Regions from separate parts of the Planococcus sp. S3-L1 genome, predicted to be linked through region 2. Evidence: a T-box and tRNA genes for the amino acid it is inferred to sense, from the RefSeq annotation. Region 2 holds a T-box; the other holds one or more tRNA genes.
The links. A T-box is a leader RNA that pairs with one kind of tRNA and senses whether it is charged. The one in region 2 lies ahead of leuS (leucine--tRNA ligase), so its partner is inferred to be a tRNA-Leu.
Positions count from the first base shown of each region.

Region 1: it encodes a tRNA-Leu, which carries the amino acid that the T-box ahead of leuS (leucine--tRNA ligase) is inferred to sense. The anticodon was not compared.

Region 1 is NZ_JASISN010000012.1:270-9,270, reverse strand. Features, by position in the region: gene QMF37_RS11880 (Ig-like domain-containing protein) at 1-746, opposite strand, end outside; gene QMF37_RS11875 (C45 family autoproteolytic acyltransferase/hydrolase) at 987-2,033, shown strand; gene QMF37_RS11870 (C45 family autoproteolytic acyltransferase/hydrolase) at 2,075-3,127, opposite strand; gene QMF37_RS11865 (M20 family metallopeptidase) at 3,544-4,740, shown strand; gene QMF37_RS11860 (DUF3100 domain-containing protein) at 4,788-5,615, shown strand; gene QMF37_RS11855 (hypothetical protein) at 5,599-6,051, shown strand; tRNA gene QMF37_RS11850 (tRNA-Leu) at 6,216-6,299, opposite strand; gene QMF37_RS11845 (inorganic phosphate transporter) at 6,405-7,403, opposite strand; gene QMF37_RS11840 (DUF47 domain-containing protein) at 7,419-8,036, opposite strand; tRNA gene QMF37_RS11835 (tRNA-Leu) at 8,247-8,330, opposite strand; tRNA gene QMF37_RS11830 (tRNA-Cys) at 8,340-8,413, opposite strand; tRNA gene QMF37_RS11825 (tRNA-Gly) at 8,420-8,494, opposite strand; tRNA gene QMF37_RS11820 (tRNA-Gln) at 8,501-8,572, opposite strand; tRNA gene QMF37_RS11815 (tRNA-His) at 8,584-8,659, opposite strand; tRNA gene QMF37_RS11810 (tRNA-His) at 8,700-8,775, opposite strand; tRNA gene QMF37_RS11805 (tRNA-Trp) at 8,794-8,867, opposite strand; tRNA gene QMF37_RS11800 (tRNA-Tyr) at 8,874-8,957, opposite strand; tRNA gene QMF37_RS11795 (tRNA-Thr) at 8,961-9,001, opposite strand, start outside.
Region 2 is NZ_JASISN010000003.1:2,522-11,522, forward strand. Features, by position in the region: gene mnmL (tRNA modification radical SAM protein MnmL/YtqA) at 1-528, opposite strand, end outside; gene QMF37_RS04010 (CoA transferase subunit A) at 681-1,373, shown strand; gene QMF37_RS04015 (3-oxoacid CoA-transferase subunit B) at 1,391-2,044, shown strand; T-box leader at 2,089-2,294, shown strand; gene leuS (leucine--tRNA ligase) at 2,337-4,748, shown strand; gene QMF37_RS04025 (BaiN/RdsA family NAD(P)/FAD-dependent oxidoreductase) at 5,382-6,647, opposite strand; gene QMF37_RS04030 (putative polysaccharide biosynthesis protein) at 6,777-8,381, shown strand; gene QMF37_RS04035 (pseudouridine synthase) at 8,392-9,001, shown strand, end outside.

The DNA.
Region 1 (9,001 bases), on a different contig from region 2:
ATAACCTTACTGCCATTTTTTATTGTAACTGTGGAATTTGCTTCAGCTTTCCCAGTAATAACTAAATCGTTATTGTCAATTGCGTTAACAGTCGGTTTAGATGGGGCAACGTTATCTATAAAGGATGTAGCCATAATGTATAGATCTGATGAGCCATTGCTGTAATCATCTGCATCAATTACTGGAATATAATAAGTGCCTGCCTTAGCTTGATAAACTTGGATTTCTACATTACCGTCATAATCACTAGCTAAATAGCTAAGCTTTCCCGTGTCTTTAAAATCTTTTTCAGTTGCCATGAACAAAAGGTCGATTTCATAAGACGTTGTTCCCCCACCAACAGCCAACATACCGTCGCTTGGAACGATCACTTTGTAAAAATCCAAATCATAATCAGGTAGTAATTGTCCTACCGTGGGTTTTGAATAAGATAATTGATTAGCGAAATCAAAGTCATCATTTGGTTCTTGCTCTATCAGGTAATCTGAAGCTGCGCGGTTAACTGTAGATGTATTGGCTTGTGGAACCGAGTGTTTCTGAATCAACAACTCTTTTTGTAGCTGTGATTCTAGTTGCTGAATAGTCGAAGATTTCAGTAGTTTTTGTTCAACAGGCAATTTCTTTTGGAAGGTTGATAATTGTTTAACTGCCTGTGAATATTGTGTATTTGCAAATGTTGTTTCCGTTGATACCGTCAAAGCTAAAAGACCTGATAAAAATAATAGAACCCCTGTTTTTTTACTCATATTAATCCCCTTTTTAATGATTACTTTTACCTACTGTAATATCATACAATATATAACAAACCAAGCCTAGTTATTTTTTATTGTAAAAAAGTCTTCCCTACAGATAAGTTAACTGCACGACGAGATCACTCATTAACAACTAGTACAACACAACTAGTAGTCCATAGGCATATTCTTTTCTATTTGCCTATAAATGCAGTAAACTCTTCTTACATTAATTAGTAAAAGAGGGATCAATACGTGAAACGAGTACACAGTGACATCGTCCAGTTTCGTGGAAGCCATTACGATTTTGGTCAAATGCAAGGAGAATTATTGAAAAAGTCCGTAATTCTTGCCAACCGCCAAAAACAACGAACAGCTTCCAGTCGCCATTTGATTATAGATGAACAACGCGCTAAAAACATCTTGCAAACGTTAGCACCACGTGTGTGGGAAGAAATTAACGGCCTTGCTGATGCGTTAAATTGGTCGTTGCATGATGCCATTCGAGAATTCGGCGGCTATTATTTAGAATACACACGAAGTGGCTGTTCGATTTATACCGAATCCGACTTTATGGTTCGCAATTACGATAGTTCCCCACAAGGCTATGAAGGTCGACTTGCTTTGTATCAACCAACTGATGGTGGATTTGCCACGATTGGCCCGACGATGCAAATAACCGGTCGCACGGATGGTATGAATGAAAAAGGGCTTGTTATGGGGTATAACTTTATCAATCGACGCAACTCTGAAGATGGTTTTATTTGCAATATGATTGGCCGGTTGATTTTGGAAAATTGCGCTACCATTGATGATGCAGTCGAGTTATTAGAAGAACTGCCTCATCGTCGTTCGTTTAGTTATGTCTTACTTGATCGTACAGGAAGATCAGTGGTCGTTGAAGCATCGCCTCGTTTTGTCGTCGTTCGTGACTCCGCTGTGTCGACCAATCATTTTGAATTGCTCGTAGAAGAAAATCGGTACCAAATTGATGATTCTCGCAGAAGAGAAGACGCTATGTTAAAGCAACAACAAAATAAAATCGATGCCTATAGTGCATTTCGTCTATTAAACGACTCGAATCAAGGTGTCTTTTCAACAAAGTACAGCACCGCTTCAGGAACCTTGCATACCGCTTCTTACTTTCCGCATAGTCTCGAAATTGGATTTGCCATTGGTCCTGACCGTTTGCCACTGATGCTCGATTTCGATAAATGGTTACAAGGTGAGCGACTATACGCCAAACGGATCAATGGGAATATTGACACACATTTTCCATTTGCTCATATGGCAGAACTATAAAAAACAGGTGCCAGCAACTAAATTGCTGGCGCCTGTTTTGTTTAGCTGAATTGTTTGTCGACATGTGCAAAGCCAATATCCGTATCTACTACTCCATGGATTTGCTGAATGTTCAAATTTTCTCCGCGTAGCCAGCCTGCAAAATCAAAAACGGTTGGCTGTTGATTTCCACCGAGTGCAAACCAAACTTCTTTGTCTTTTGGCAAATAAAGAGATGTGTGAATCGTCCCCGCCCAGCTCTTGTAAAGCTTCGAAAATACACCTTTGCCGGTGTCGTTAAATAAACGAAATGCTTTCAATGCGTCTGCCGTTTGGCTTTGCTGACTTTGAATAACTTCTAAACGGTCAAACGAATCCTTTAAATAATTGCGGTTTTCGTGCTGCTGAATTTCAAAATGATTGGTGCATGCGTTACTGATGCGGACATCAACCGAGCGAGGGCTTGCTTCGATGATGCGTGTTCTTCCGCTTGTATCTGTGACAATATAGCTGAACGACCCGCGGTGAGGAAGTTGTTTTAACAGTTTCACCGCTTCTTCAATTGTTGCACAAGTTTCTAGAATAATCCGCCCGATTAAATAACACACAAAGCCGTCTCCTGGCTTTTTTCGGTGTGTAAAATTATAGCCCATGGCAAGTCCTTTTTCATTCATGCCGTCCATCCGTCCGATAATTCGTGATGTTGGACCAATCGTCGCATAGCCCCCGTCGTTTGGTTGAAACAAACTAAAACGTCCTTCATAGGTCTGCGGGTGAAAATCATAATTTCGAACCATAAAATCTGTGCCTGTCACGATTGAACAGCCAGATGGCATGGCATCGATTCGGTATCCACCAAAATCGCGCAGCACTTCCTCCATCGGCAAGCCGAGACTTTCCTGCAGACCCACTAACTCATGCCAGATCCGAGGAGCAAATTTACAATAAGCTTCTGCCGTTTCTGCCACATCTATTTTAAATCGTGGTCTTTTTGCTTTCCACTGCTTTTGTCGATTCTCCAATATTATACTATTCTTTAACAGCTCTCCTTGCTTGAATCCAAAATCGTAATGACTTCCTCTAAATTCTAAAATGTTACTATGTATAGATTTCATCAAATTCTCCTTTGTAGTGCAGAATCACTGATTAGGTTTTAGCATACACATTTACGATAAAAAACTCAAAAGCAGCGTTTGAAAAGTTGTTCTTAAATTAAAGAAATAATTCCTTATTAAATTCGATCCTTATTATTAAGTAAAGCAGCTCACTCTTTCTATTCTTCATTTTGTTTATCCAGTTGATTTTGCTATTTCAACTGGATAAATACATCAATCCAAGTATTCCTTATAGTTATACTACTAACATATTCCACAGTCGTTCTCGTAGATAGCCCTTATTACTCCTGAATATACTTTTTACACCAGGAATGGAAGTTAATATAACTGAATACTTTTTATTTTCCGCAAAAACACCTTAAACTTCACTGAAAATTATGATAGGATAAGACTATTATTCTAAAGGAGGGTTTTTTTTGGATCAACTATTCACTAAGCTCGATAAACTGTACGACGAGATTGTCGATATTCGGCGCCATCTTCATGAATACCCAGAACTATCTTTTGAGGAAGTGGAAACAGCCGAATATATTGCTCTTTTCCACGAAAAATTAGGTCACGAGGTCCGCAGAAATGTTGGTGGTAACGGTGTGCTGGCCTACTTAAAAGGTGACAAACCTGGTCCAACTGTTGCTTTGCGCGCAGACTTTGACGCCCTACCGATTCAAGAACAAACTGACGTGCCTTTTAAATCTAAAAATGACGGTGTCATGCATGCTTGTGGCCATGATGGCCATACGGCGAGTCTACTTGGTCTAGCGAAAGCATTAAATAGTATGCAATCAGAAATTGAAGGTACCATTGTCTTTTTGCATCAGCACGCAGAAGAACTACCACCCGGCGGAGCCATCGCCATGATTGAAGACGGCTGTCTCGATGGCGTCGATGTTATTTTTGGTACGCATTTACAGGCACAAATCCCTCTTGGAGAAATTGGTTATCGCTCAGGTCCTCTTCAAGCCGCTCCAGATCGCTTTGACATTAAAATCCTTGGAAGAGGTGGGCATGCTGCAAGCCCTCACGATACAAAAGACAGCATTGTCATTGGGGGACAACTGATTAATAACTTGCAACAAATCGTCAGCCGCCGAATCAATCCATTGGAATCTGCTGTTGTCTCAATTTGTAATTTCGAAGCTAAAAATCCCTATAATGTTATCGCGGACACGGCTGAAATGACTGGAACTGTACGGACATTCAAAGAAGACATTCGTAGTTTTATCGAAGAAGAAATTGAACGCGTCATTGCAGGAACTTGTCTCGTTTCAGGAGCAGATTATGAATATACCTATACACGCGGTTATCCAACAACAGTCAATCACGAAGAGGAAACAAATTTTCTAGCAGCTCTCGCATCCTCTGTCCCTGGAGTAGAAGAAGTTAGAGAAACACCACCTGTCATGGGTGGCGAAGATTTCTCGTATTACCTTCAACATATAAAAGGAACGTTCTTTTTTACAGGTGCACAGAGCCCAGACAACACTGAGGCTTACCCACATCACCATCCAAAATTTGATATTGATGAACGTTCTTTGCTGATAGCCGCAAAAGCATTAGGCACAGCGGCACTTAACTATGCGAAAAAATACCAGTCTGCTATTAACGCAAGCTAATCACTAACGGAGAGCCAGTTCTCCCACATAAAAGGAGTAGATGTTACATGGGCGAACAAGCTTTTAAATTGTGGAAAGATTGGCGGCTACATGTCATCGTTTTAGCGATTGTAGCCGTGACTGAGTCGATTGGTACATTCGCTATTCCAGTTGGACCTGGGACCATTCTATTGTTGCCGATGCTTTATGCAGTTGTGATTGGTCTCGGATTGTATTTCACTCCACTGGTAACCGATAAACAATCGATTAACGCAGAACCTTTAGTATTTCTCTCAGTTTCTGTACTGATAGCTAAATTCGGTGTCCAAGCAGGACCCGCTCTGCCTCAAATCATCGAAGCCGGTCCTGCTCTATTGTTACAGGAATTTGGTAACCTTGGCACGATCTTATTAGCTCTTCCTTTAGCTGTATTTCTAGGACTCAAGAGAGAAAGCATCGGTATGACGCATTCTATCGGACGAGAAGCCAACCTTGCTCTGATTACCGATAAATATGGTTTATCCTCTCCCGAAGGACGCGGCGTTATGGCTATGTATATTTTTGGTACCGTCTTCGGATCGATTTTTATTGGGTTGATATCAGGCTTTTTAGCTACCGTGACGCCCCTGCACCCGATTTCTTTCGCCATGGCGACAGGTGTGGGCAGCGGTAGTATGGCAGCGGCTTCTCTAGGTCCTTTAATTGCCGCATTTCCTGAGATGAGTGAAACCTTGACTGCCTTTTCAGGAGTCAGCAACTTAATTTCCTCAGTAACAGGTCTATACATGAGTATTTTTATTGGTTTGCCCTTAACGGTTAAACTGTATGAGATTCTCTCTAAAAACAAAGAGAAAAAAGCAGCGAAAGGAAGCGTAGATTATGATAAAAAGTCTTAAAGAATGGATACTGGTCTTTATGATTATTGGTGTGATCATGCTGATTGGTAATTGGATTGGCTACGATATACTTCCTTGGGATGCGCTTCCCGGAATAGCCATCCTAATAGGCATTAGCCTGGCCGGATTAGTCATTCACCGCCTACTACCATTCAAGTTGCCTAGCATCGCTTACATCGGCATTATCGGTCTAATATTGACAATTCCGGGTATGCCGGGAGCAGCACAAATTGTCACTTACACGACAGAAGTTACTTTATTAGCAATTGCTACGCCTATCTTAGCTTATGCCGGCGTATCCATTGGCCGTTCATGGTTCGACTTTGTGCAATTAGGTTGGAAAACTATCGTAATTGGCATGGTGGTTCTGCTCGGAACATTTCTTGGCTCAGCAGTCATCGCGGAAATTATCCTTCGATTTCAAGGAATTATTTAACGTTAACCAAAAGACCACCGCAAAAGCTAAAGCTTTTGCGGTGGTCTTTTTACTAGTTCTTTAAGAATCTATTTACTGCTACTTATCCTCAGCAATCCATCTTAAAAATTCCAAAAAGAAAAGCCCAACAATAATGTTAGGGCCTCTCATCTAATCTTGCGGTATACCGGCGGTCGGGGTCGAACCGACACTCCGGTGAAGGAACGGGATTTTGAGTCCCGCGCGTCTGCCAATTCCGCCACGCCGGCAAGTATTTCTTTAGCGGACAAGAATTATTATAGCACATCTCATTTCGCTCGCCAATACTTTATTCGTATAACAAATAATTTTGCAAAAACAGGTGTTTATCTTTTTTACAAAACCAAATTAAGAAGAAAGTAGAAGACAGCGGCTAACATCGCCGATATTGGCATTGTAATCACCCAAGTGATTAACATAGTCTTGGCTGTCCCCCACTGAACGCCTTTAACACGATGCGCTGCCCCAACTCCCATTATAGAAGACGAAATAACGTGAGTTGTACTAACTGGCAAGTGAATCAGAGTAGCACCAAAAATTACTGCTGCACCTGTCAAATCAGCTGCTACACCATTAACTGGACGAATTTTCATGATTTTCCCGCCCACTGTTTTAATAATTCGCCAACCGCCAACCGAAGTCCCTAACGCCATTGCTAGGGCACATGTAGCTTGTACCCATAATTGGATATCATCAGAGCTTTGATAATTATTCACAATCAATGCCAACGTAATAATCCCCATCGCTTTTTGTGCATCATTCGTACCATGGGAAAATGACTGCAATGCAGCAGTGGCAATTTGAATTAATCTAAAATTCTTATTTGTTTTTGTTAAATTATGATCTTTGAATACTATTTTAAAAACACTATACATGAGATAACCCACGACCAAAGCAAGAATTGGTGAAAAGATTAAAGCTTGCAAAATTGCTAGAAAGCCACTGTAATTAAGAGCTGCAAAGCCAGCCCCTGCAATAGCTGCTCCAGCTATTGAACCAATTAGCGCGTGTGAGGAGCTACTTGGAATTCCATAGTACCAAGTCAACAAATTCCATGTAATAGCCGCTAATAAAGCTGCTAGAATAACGACAGAGCCATTATCGAGCGCAAAAGGATCGACGATATCCTTGGTTATTGTTTTAGCAACACCCGTAAAAGCCATAGCACCGACAAAATTCATAATGGCCGCAAGCATAATTGCACGTCTCGGTGTTAGTGCTTTTGTAGAAACCGCAGTAGCTATCGAATTTGCCGTATCATGAAACCCATTGATAAAGTCAAATATTATAGCAAAAATGACAATCAAAACTGTTAACAGCAATACCATATCCATTAGTCATTTTGCTCCTTAGGCGTTTTTCATAATAATTGATTCGAATGTATTCGCGACTTGCTGACAATGATCAGCAATTTCTTCTAACTCTTCGTATATGTCCTTGTATTGAATAATTCGAATCGGATCTTTTTCAGTTTGAAACAGATTTTTTATGGATCGACGCAGGACGGCATCACATTTAGATTCGTAATCTTTAATTTTAATCGCATGAGATCTCATCTGAGGCAACTTCTTAGAAACCATTAGTTCGACTGCCATTTCTATCTCAATCGTGCTCAATCGAATTGCTTCAACAAATTCAAGCATGTATTCATCTGCTTCTACTATTGAATACATATCAAATCGTGCAGCTGTGTGTTCTAAACCGTCTAATACATCATCCATACTCATTGCTAAAGCCAATATATCTTCTCGTTCAATTGGCGTAATAAATGCGTTGTTAAGATCTTGGATTATGGAATGTATAAAAGAATCTCCTTTTGTTTCATAATCCTTCATAGTGTTCGAAAAAATGATCAAGTCATTACTAGCTTTTAATTTATACTCAGCAAAATAAGCTGCACTTTCTTTTAAATTCAACGCAATGTCACTCAACTGCAATGCAAACTTATCTTTCTTTTTGAAAGCCATTTTCTCTACCTCCACTATTTTCGCAACATAATTTCTCAGCTAAATTATAATAGCTTATTTCTCGAGATATTAACACTATCTATATAATCAATTTACAAATTTTTGTTGAAACCGAATTTCCAGTTTAATCTAAACTCAATAAAAAAACCTCTTAACTATGATTTCTCACAGTTAAGAGGTTTTTGAAAGAGCAGGCAGGCTCTTTCGTGATACCGGCGGTCGGGGTCGAACCGACACTCCCGTGAAGGAACGGGATTTTGAGTCCCGCGCGTCTGCCAATTCCGCCACGCCGGCAAAATATTATGGAGGCGGCAACCGGACTCGAACCGGTGATAAGGGTGTTGCAGACCCATGCCTTACCACTTGGCTATGCCGCCAAATATTGGAGCGGAAGACGAGGTTCGAACTCGCGACCTCCACCTTGGCAAGGTGGCGTTCTACCACTGAACTACTTCCGCTTAAAGCTGGGGTACCTGGATTCGAACCAGGGCATGACGGGATCAAAACCCGTTGCCTTACCGCTTGGCTATACCCCACTAGTAAAAGATGGGGCGGACGAGGGGAATTGAACCCCCGAGTGCCGGAATCACAATCCGGTGCGTTAACCACTTCGCCACGACCGCCACTTTATTATTTATAAGTTCACTTAATGAAATGAAAACATGGGGCGGACGAGGGGAATTGAACCCCCGAGTGCCGGAATCACAATCCGGTGCGTTAACCACTTCGCCACGACCGCCATCATAAAATTTAAAATTGGCAGGGGCAGTAGGAATCGAACCCACATCGGAGGTGTTGGAGACCTCTGTTCTACCGTTAAACTATGCCCCTAAAAACTGGTGGTGGGGGGCAGATTCGAACTGCCGAACCCGAAGGAGCGGATTTACAGTCCGCCGCGTTTAGCCACTTCGCTACCCCACCTAGTGGTGCCGGAGAAAGGAGTCGAACCCTCGACCTACTGATTA
Region 2 (9,001 bases):
GTTGACCAAAAGGGCCGTTCGCTCATGAACCGTTTGCAAGCCAAGTTCAACCCATAAATACGTTCGTTCGTTTAATTCGGCTAAATAATCTACGACATCGTCTGGCAAACAGTCCGGACGCGTTGCGATGCTTAACCCGATAACATTTTCTTGCTCAAGTGCCGCTTCAAACTTTTCTTTGATAACAGGCAAAGGGGCATGTGTATTGGTATAAGCTTGAAAATATGCCATGTACTTGGCATCTTTCCACTTGCGATGCATTTTTTCTTTGATTTGATCAAATTGCTCAGGAATCGAGTCCACACGGTCTCCGGCAAAATCACCAGAACCTGCGACACTGCAAAATGTACAACCGCCGTGTGCAACGGTACCATCCCGGTTCGGACAATCAAACCCCGCATCTAACGCGATTTTCATAACCTTAAAACCAAAATGATCGCGCAAATGGCGATTCCATGTATAATAACGTTTTCCATCAGATGAAAAAGGAAATTCTGTATTCACTCGTAACAACTCCTTAAACAACATTGTAGCATGCCGTGGAAACGATCAACAATGCTAGTGAAATGTAGCGCCGATATTTATGAATATTGCGTTTAGTGCGATAGTTTGTTTAAATTAGTTATGGAAGCGTTTTACTAATTACTTTTTAGTTGATGAGTCAGAGGAGGCATAATGGAATGAAACCGATTTACAGTTCTGCAAAAGAGGCAGTTGAACAAATTCAAGACGGTGCCACAATTATGGTGGGCGGTTTTGGGTTAGTAGGCATACCTGAACAACTTATTTTAGCACTAGTTGATAAAGGGATAACCAATCTGACCGTCATTTCCAATAACTGCGGTGTAGACGAATGGGGCCTGGGACTGCTACTTAAAAACAAACAAATAAAAAAAATGATTGGTTCTTATGTGGGTGAAAACAAAGAATTCGAACGTCAAGTATTGTCGGGCGAAATCGAAGTTGAATTGACTCCGCAAGGAACACTTGCTGAAAAAATGCGCGCAGGCGGAGCCGGAATTCCAGCTTTCTTTACACCAGCTGGCGTAGGCACAACAGTTGCAGAAGGCAAAGAAATTCGTGAGTTTGACGGCAAAGAACACGTACTAGAGCACGCTTTAAGAGCTGACTTTGCTTTAGTGAGAGCACATAAAGCCGATAAGATGGGGAACTTGATTTACAACAAAACAGCACAAAACTTCAATCCGCTTGCTGCAGCAGCTGGAAAAATTACCATTGCGGAAGTAGAAGAAATCGTGGAAATCGGTGACATCAATCCGAATCACGTTCAAACGCCAAGCATTTATGTACAAGGCTTGCTTCAAGCAGACCAAGAAAAACGCATCGAACGTCTTACAACACGCACTGTTTAAGAGAGGGTGGAGAAATATTGGATAAACAATTAGTCAGAGAACGCATTGCAAAACGCGCTGAAAAAGAAATCAACGATGGCGATTACGTTAACTTAGGAATCGGTATGCCGACTTTGGTAGCGAATTTCATTTCCGATAACAAAAGTGTTGTGCTTCAATCAGAAAATGGGCTTTTAGGAATCGGCCCTTATCCGACTGAAGACAATGTAGATCCGGATTTGATCAATGCTGGAAAAGAAACCGTAACGACAATCCCAGGATCGTCTTTCTTTACCAGTGCGGAATCTTTTGCGATGATTCGCGGCGGACATATTGATGTCGCCATTCTTGGTGGAATGGAAGTAGCTGAAAATGGCGACTTAGCCAACTGGATGATTCCTGGTAAAATGATTAAAGGCATGGGCGGAGCGATGGATTTAGTGCATGGTGCCAAAAAAGTCATTGTCATTATGGATCATGTGTCAAAAGACGGGTCTGCTAAAATCAAAAAACAATGTGATTTGCCGTTAACTGGCAAAGGCGTAGTCAACAAAATCATCACAGAGCGTGCAGTGATTGAAGTAACAAAAGGTGGTTTAGTGTTGTCAGAGGTATTTGAAGGCTTTACTGTTCAAGATATCATCGATTCTACAGACGCACCGTTGAATACGGAAAACGTCAAAGTTTCTTAAGCTATTGCGAAAAAACAGCGCTTCGTCTAAAATAGAGACAATAACCAATGACAGTGAAGAGGACTAGTAGTTTGTGTATTTTTGACAGAGAGCCGGCGGTAGGTGCAAGCTGGTAAAATGCGCAAGTGAACTCGCCTTGGAGTCCGTGTATGTGAAACTAAGTAAGATACACCGTTTTCCGCGTTAAGGAATCAAGTTGAGCGAGCAATCGCTAATTTGGGTGGTACCGCGGGAAAATCCCGTCCCTTATTTTTAAGGGACGGGATTTTTTTATTTTGAGGAGGAATCGGAAATGACATTCAATCACAAACTAGTTGAGAAAAAATGGCAAAAATATTGGCAAGATAATAAGACGTTTAAAATGGTGGATGACCCATCAAAACCAAAATTTTATGCACTAGATATGTTCCCGTATCCATCAGGTGCTGGACTTCACGTAGGACATCCAGAAGGCTATACGGCGACGGACATTTTAAGTCGTGTCAAACGCATGCAAGGGTACAACGTTCTTCACCCAATGGGCTGGGACGCATTTGGTCTACCGGCAGAGCAATATGCACTGGATACTGGAAATGACCCAGCTGAATTTACAGCTAAAAACATTGAAACTTTTAAACGTCAAATTCAAGAACTTGGATTTTCATATGACTGGGATCGTGAGATTAGCACGACAGATCCGTCTTATTACAAATGGACACAATGGATTTTTATTCAACTGTATAATAAAGGACTGGCGTATGTTGACGAAGTAGCGGTTAACTGGTGCCCGGCACTCGGTACGGTTCTTGCAAATGAAGAAGTCATTGATGGCAAATCAGAACGTGGAGGTCATCCGGTTGAGCGTCGTCCAATGCGCCAATGGGTGTTGCGTATTACAAATTATGCAGATCGTCTTCTTGAAGATTTGGAAGACTTGGATTGGCCAGAAAGCTTGAAAGATATGCAACGCAACTGGATTGGTAAATCAGAAGGCGCAGAACTGGAATTTCAAGTCGCAGACACGGAACATTCTTTCCGCGCATTTACGACACGCCCGGATACGATTTTTGGTGCGACTTATGCGGTACTAGCCCCTGAACATAAATTAGTAGCTGCGATTACAACAGCAGAACAACAACAGGCTGTTGAAAAATACATTGATGACGTTAAAACGAAAAGTGATTTGGAACGTACTGATTTGGCGAAAGACAAATCAGGTGTATTCACAGGCGCTTATGCAACAAATCCAGCGAGTGGTGAGAAAATGCCGATTTGGATTGCCGATTATGTATTGGCAACTTATGGAACAGGTGCCATCATGGCGGTTCCTGCTCACGACGAGCGCGATTATGAATTTGCTCAGCAATTCGATTTGCCAATTGTGGAAGTTGTATCAGGTGGCAATATCAAAGAAGAGGCCTATGCTGGCGATGGTGAATTGATCAATTCTGATTTCCTTAATGGATTGAACAAAAAAGAAGCAATCGAAAAAGCCATTGCATGGCTAGTTGACAAGAAAGTCGGCGACAAGAAAATTACGTACCGCTTGCGTGACTGGTTGTTTAGCCGTCAACGTTACTGGGGCGAGCCGATTCCAATCATCCACTGGGAAGACGGCACGATGACACCGGTTGAAGAAAAAGATTTGCCATTGATGTTGCCGGTAACGACGGATATTAAGCCAAGTGGAACTGGCGAATCACCGCTTGCTAATATTACGGACTGGGTCAATATTGTTCATCCAGAAACAGGCATGAAAGGGCGCCGCGAAACCAACACAATGCCACAATGGGCAGGAAGCTGCTGGTATTACTTGCGCTTTATCGATCCAACGAATGACGAAATGTTGGCAGACCCAGAACTATTGAAACGCTGGTTGCCGGTCGATGTTTATATCGGCGGTGCAGAGCATGCAGTGCTTCATTTGCTGTATGCCCGTTTCTGGCATAAAGTGCTTTACGATATCGGTGTGGTTTCAACAAAAGAACCTTTCCAGAAATTGTTTAACCAAGGTATGATTCTGGGCGAAGGCAACGAAAAAATGTCGAAATCAAAAGGCAATGTTGTGAATCCAGACCAAATCATCGAAAGTCACGGAGCAGATACATTGCGCATGTACGAAATGTTTATGGGACCTCTTGAAGCATCAATTGCTTGGTCGACAAACGGACTAGATGGCTCTCGTCGATTCCTAGATCGCGTTTGGCGCTTGTTGATGGATGAAGATCAATTGAGTGCGAAAGTCACGGACACAAACGATGGCAAAATGGAAAAAGTTTATCATCAAACCGTGAAAAAAGTCACGGACGATTTTGAAGGGCTCCGTTTTAACACGGCTATTTCACAAATGATGATGTTCATCAATGAAGGCTACAAAGTCGATTCGATTCCGAAAGAATACGTAGAAGGCTTTGTGAAATTACTGTCGCCAATCGCACCTCACGTAGCAGAAGAACTGTGGCAGAAATTGGGTCATGAAGGATCTATTTCTTACGAAAATTGGCCGCAATTCGATGAATCGAAAATGGTCGACGATGAAGTCGAAGTTGTAGTTCAAGTAAACGGCAAAGTAAAAACTAAGCTGTCAATCGCTAAAGACAGCTCAAAAGAACAACTAGAAACAGCTGCACTTGCAGACGAACAAGTCCAGAAAGCGACAGAAGGTAAACAAGTACGTAAAGTCATCGTCATTCCAGGGAAATTGGTTAACATCGTAGTAGGCTAACAAAGAAAAGCGGAGTCTTCCGGTAGCTCCGACAAGCTTAAGGCAGACTGGCGAAGTGGCGTTTTGCCACACAGCCGGGCTGACTTAAGACTCGAGGAGCTGGAAGACAAAGTCTAGACAAAGAAAAGCGGAGTCTTCCGGTAGCTCCGATAAGCTTAAGACAGACTGGCGAAGTGGCGTTTTGCCACACAGTCGGGCTGACTTAAGACTCGAGGAGCTGGAAGACAAAGTCTAGACAAAGAAAAGCGGAGTCTTCCGGTAGCATTTATTAAAGCGAATAACAAAAGAGGCAGATCGGAGAAGTTCCGGTCTGCCTCTTTTGTGTTGTTACCAGTAGCTTGTTTGTCTTTATGAACGGCTTTGGCCAATTTTGATAGGACATAAGCTTTAATGTGATTTAATGGTACAAAAAATAGACTAAGGGCTTTTAAGAGAACGAGTGAAAAGCAATCACTTAGAGCAGGTTATTCAAAATAGACACTTCTTATTTGTTTGAAAACTAACTCTTTTTCTTTTTACCAAAAGCACGCCCAATTAACAAGGCGCCGAAAATGATGAGCAGTGGAAGGGAGTAGACTAGCAACAGAACATACTCGGTTACGTCACCCATAGCGTTTAACCTCCGCCTTCTCTTTAACTTTCTTTGGCAAATTGTGCTGCGCTTTGTCCGGCTACGTTGCCTGTGACTAATGCAGACGTGATATTGTAGCCACCCGTGTAGCCGTGAATATCTAAAATTTCACCACAGAAATACAATCCAGGTTTCTTTTTAGAAGCCATCGTTTTGGGTTCGATTTCTTTGATCGATACACCGCCACCCGTAACAAACGCTTTTTCAATCGATTGTGTACCGTTAACAAACATTGTAAAAGCGGTTAGCTGTTGAGCCATTGCGCGTACTTTGTCACTTGGCAATTCGGCACCAGTCAGTAATGGATCAATTTCTGCACGCCCCATAAGAAACAGCAACCAACGTTCTTGCGCTAAACTTTTCCAAACATTTTTCAATGATTTTTTGGGTTCGTCTTTCATCATACTGTTTAACAGCTGAAAGGCAGATTCTGCATTTTCATCTGGCAAGGTATTGATACGCATTTCAACTGGGTGACCACCATTTTTTTTCATTTCTTTGACAACGTATTGGCTACAACGCAAAATTGCAGGACCGCTCAATCCAAAATGCGTAAACAGCATATCCATTTGATGTGTGACAAGCACTTTGCCTTTTTTGTTTAATACGGTTACAGCGGCATCGCGTAAAGCCAAACCTTGAAGCTCGCGACTGACGATAAACGGTTCTTTTGATAAAAGGGGTACTTCAGTTGGATAAAGCTCTGTCACCAAATGACCTGCTTTTTCTGCCCACGGGTAGCCGTCTCCAGTAGAGCCAGTTTGTGGCACGGCTTTGCCTCCAACCGCTACAACTACTGCTTTCGCCGTATATTCTTCACCTGTGTGCAGACGAACACCGGTTACTTTTTCATCGGTCATTAATAATTTTTTCACAGGTGAATCCAATAAAATGGTGACGTTGAGTCGTTCCATTTCTTTAAACATGGCATCTGCTACGTCCTGTGCCCGATTAGAAACGGGAAACATGCGGCCATGGTCTTCTTCTTTTAGGGCAACACCAAGTCCTTCAAAGAAGGAAATAATATCTTCGTTATCGAATACAGAAAAGGGGCTATGAAGAAAACGTCCATTCCCTGGAATGTGTTTAACAATTTCATCGAGTGGCAATCGATTGGTGACGTTGCAACGTCCACCGCCAGATATAATTAATTTTTTTCCTAATTTTTTACCTTTTTCGATCAGCAATACTTTTTGGTTAATCGAAGCTGCGGCAATAGATGCCATTAAGCCGGAGGAACCTCCGCCTATGATTATAACGTCATACATAGAATAAGAACTCGCTTTCGTTTTTCTCTCAAGTATACACGATGCAGCGAAACACGTTGAGTAATTTCTTCTATAGGTGTAAACTATCGTGTAGATTGTTTTTATCACGAACAAGTCAGGAAGTGTAAAATGTCATCATTAATTAAAGGTACAGCCATCTTAACCTTGGGTCTATTTTTATCGAAAATCCTTGGCGTTCTTTATATCATCCCGTTTTATAGCATGGTAGGAAAAGACAATATCGGACTTTATCAATATGCGTATATCCCGTATAACTTGATGCTGGCACTGGCTATTTCCGGTGCACCGATTGCGTTCTCGAAATTTACCGCGAAATACAATTCTCTCGGTGATTATGAAACCGGCAGGCGATTATTAAAGTCAGGTCTTTTGACAATGATGATTACTGGTTTTGTGTCGTTTCTTTTACTTTACATCTTCGCAGAACCACTAGCGCGCATCACCATTTCTGAAGATGAGCTTATTTATTCAGTAGGCGACATTACTGAAGCCATTCGCTGGGTCAGCTTTGCATTAATTGTCGTGCCGTTTATGAGTTTGTGGAGAGGATTTTTCCAAGGCTATAATTACATGATGCCGACCGCTGTTTCACAGTTAGTGGAGCAAATCGTTCGTATTATTTTCCTGTTAGGCGGATCTTATGCAGTAATTTATATCTTCGGAGGTACACCAAAAACGGCGATTCAATTTGCTGTGTTGTCAGCTGCAGTTGGGGCACTTGGTGGTGTTGTGACGCTAGCCTATTTCTGGAAAAAGAAAAAGCCTGAATATAATCGTCTGTTAGCGAACTCCGTTGAATCGTACGATGTAAAGTTACGTGATATGTACAAGGAGATTTTGATTTACGCGGTTCCAGTTATTTTCCTAGGAATTGCCAATCCGTTATTCCAATTTGTTGATTTGATGACATTTAACCGAGCGATGAGCTCGGGTGGGAATGTCTCTGAAATCGATCTTCTTGGAATTTTAAATTTGACTGCTCATAAGCTAGTCATGATTCCTGTGATGCTCGCAACTGGCTTTTCAATGGCATTGATTCCATTGATCACCAAACATTTTACGCGTCGTGAATATCTTCAAGTATCGCGAACACTCGATCAATCAATACAGTTACTACTATTCTTGACATTACCGGCTGTTATCGGTATGACGATGCTGTCTGATGAGTTATACCATGTCTTTTACGAGGTCAGTGATGTTGGATCTGAAATCCTGGCACATTATTTACCAGTAGCAATTTTATTTTCGGCTTTCCCAGTCACCGCTTCTATTTTACAAGGGATTAACAAACAAAAATGGATTATTATCAACTTGTCGATAGGTTTATTATTAAAAGCAGTATTAAATACACCGTTGATCGAACGCTTTGAAACAGACGGTGCTATTGCTGCAACGATTATTGGCTATTTAGTAGCGATTGGTATGAACATGGTGGTCATCGCTAAAACCATGAATTACCGTTCGCAAATGGTTGGAAGACGTGTTATTTTAATCGTCATCTTAAACGTGATTATGGCGGGAGCGGTTTTCTTAGCGATGTCGGGATTAGATCTATTTATAGGCATGGACAATAAATTATTATCAATGTTGCGCTTACTTTTAGTTGGTGGTGTGGGAATAGTTGTTTATGGTTATCTTGGACTGAAAACAGGACTAGCACAAAAGTTAATGGGATCAAAAATAACGAAAATTTCTCGGAAATTAGGCTTTTAGGAGTGACACAATGCGCATAGATAAATTCCTTTCGAATATGGGTTTTGGCTCTAGAAAAGAAGTTAAAATCCTACTGAAATCAACTGCAGTGGAAGTGAACGGGGAAATTGTCCGTGATCCAAAAATACATGTAGATGAACAGACAGATCAAGTAGCAGTAGAAGGCGAAGCGGTTGTTTATACTGAGTTTATCTACTTGCTGATGAACAAGCCGCAAGACGTCATCTCTGCAACCGAAGATAAATACGACCAAACGGTAATCGATTTATTGGGAGAACAAGAACAGCATTTCGAGCCGTTTCCGGTTGGGCGACTGGACAAAGATACTGAAGGTTTTTTGTTGCTGACGAATGACGGCAAGTTAGCCCATGAATTATTATCACCCAAAAAGCATGTAGACAAAACTTACTTTGCAGTAATTGAAGGACAAGTCACAGAAGAGGATGCAGAAGCATTCAAAAAAGGTGTAGCGCTCGACGATGGTTACGTGACGAAGCCAGCTAGTTTAAATATAATTGAGACTGGTGCCGAATCTAAAATCGAATTGACGATTACTGAAGGCAAATTCCATCAAGTTAAACGGATGTTCGAAAGTGTCGGCAAGCGGGTAGTTTATTTGA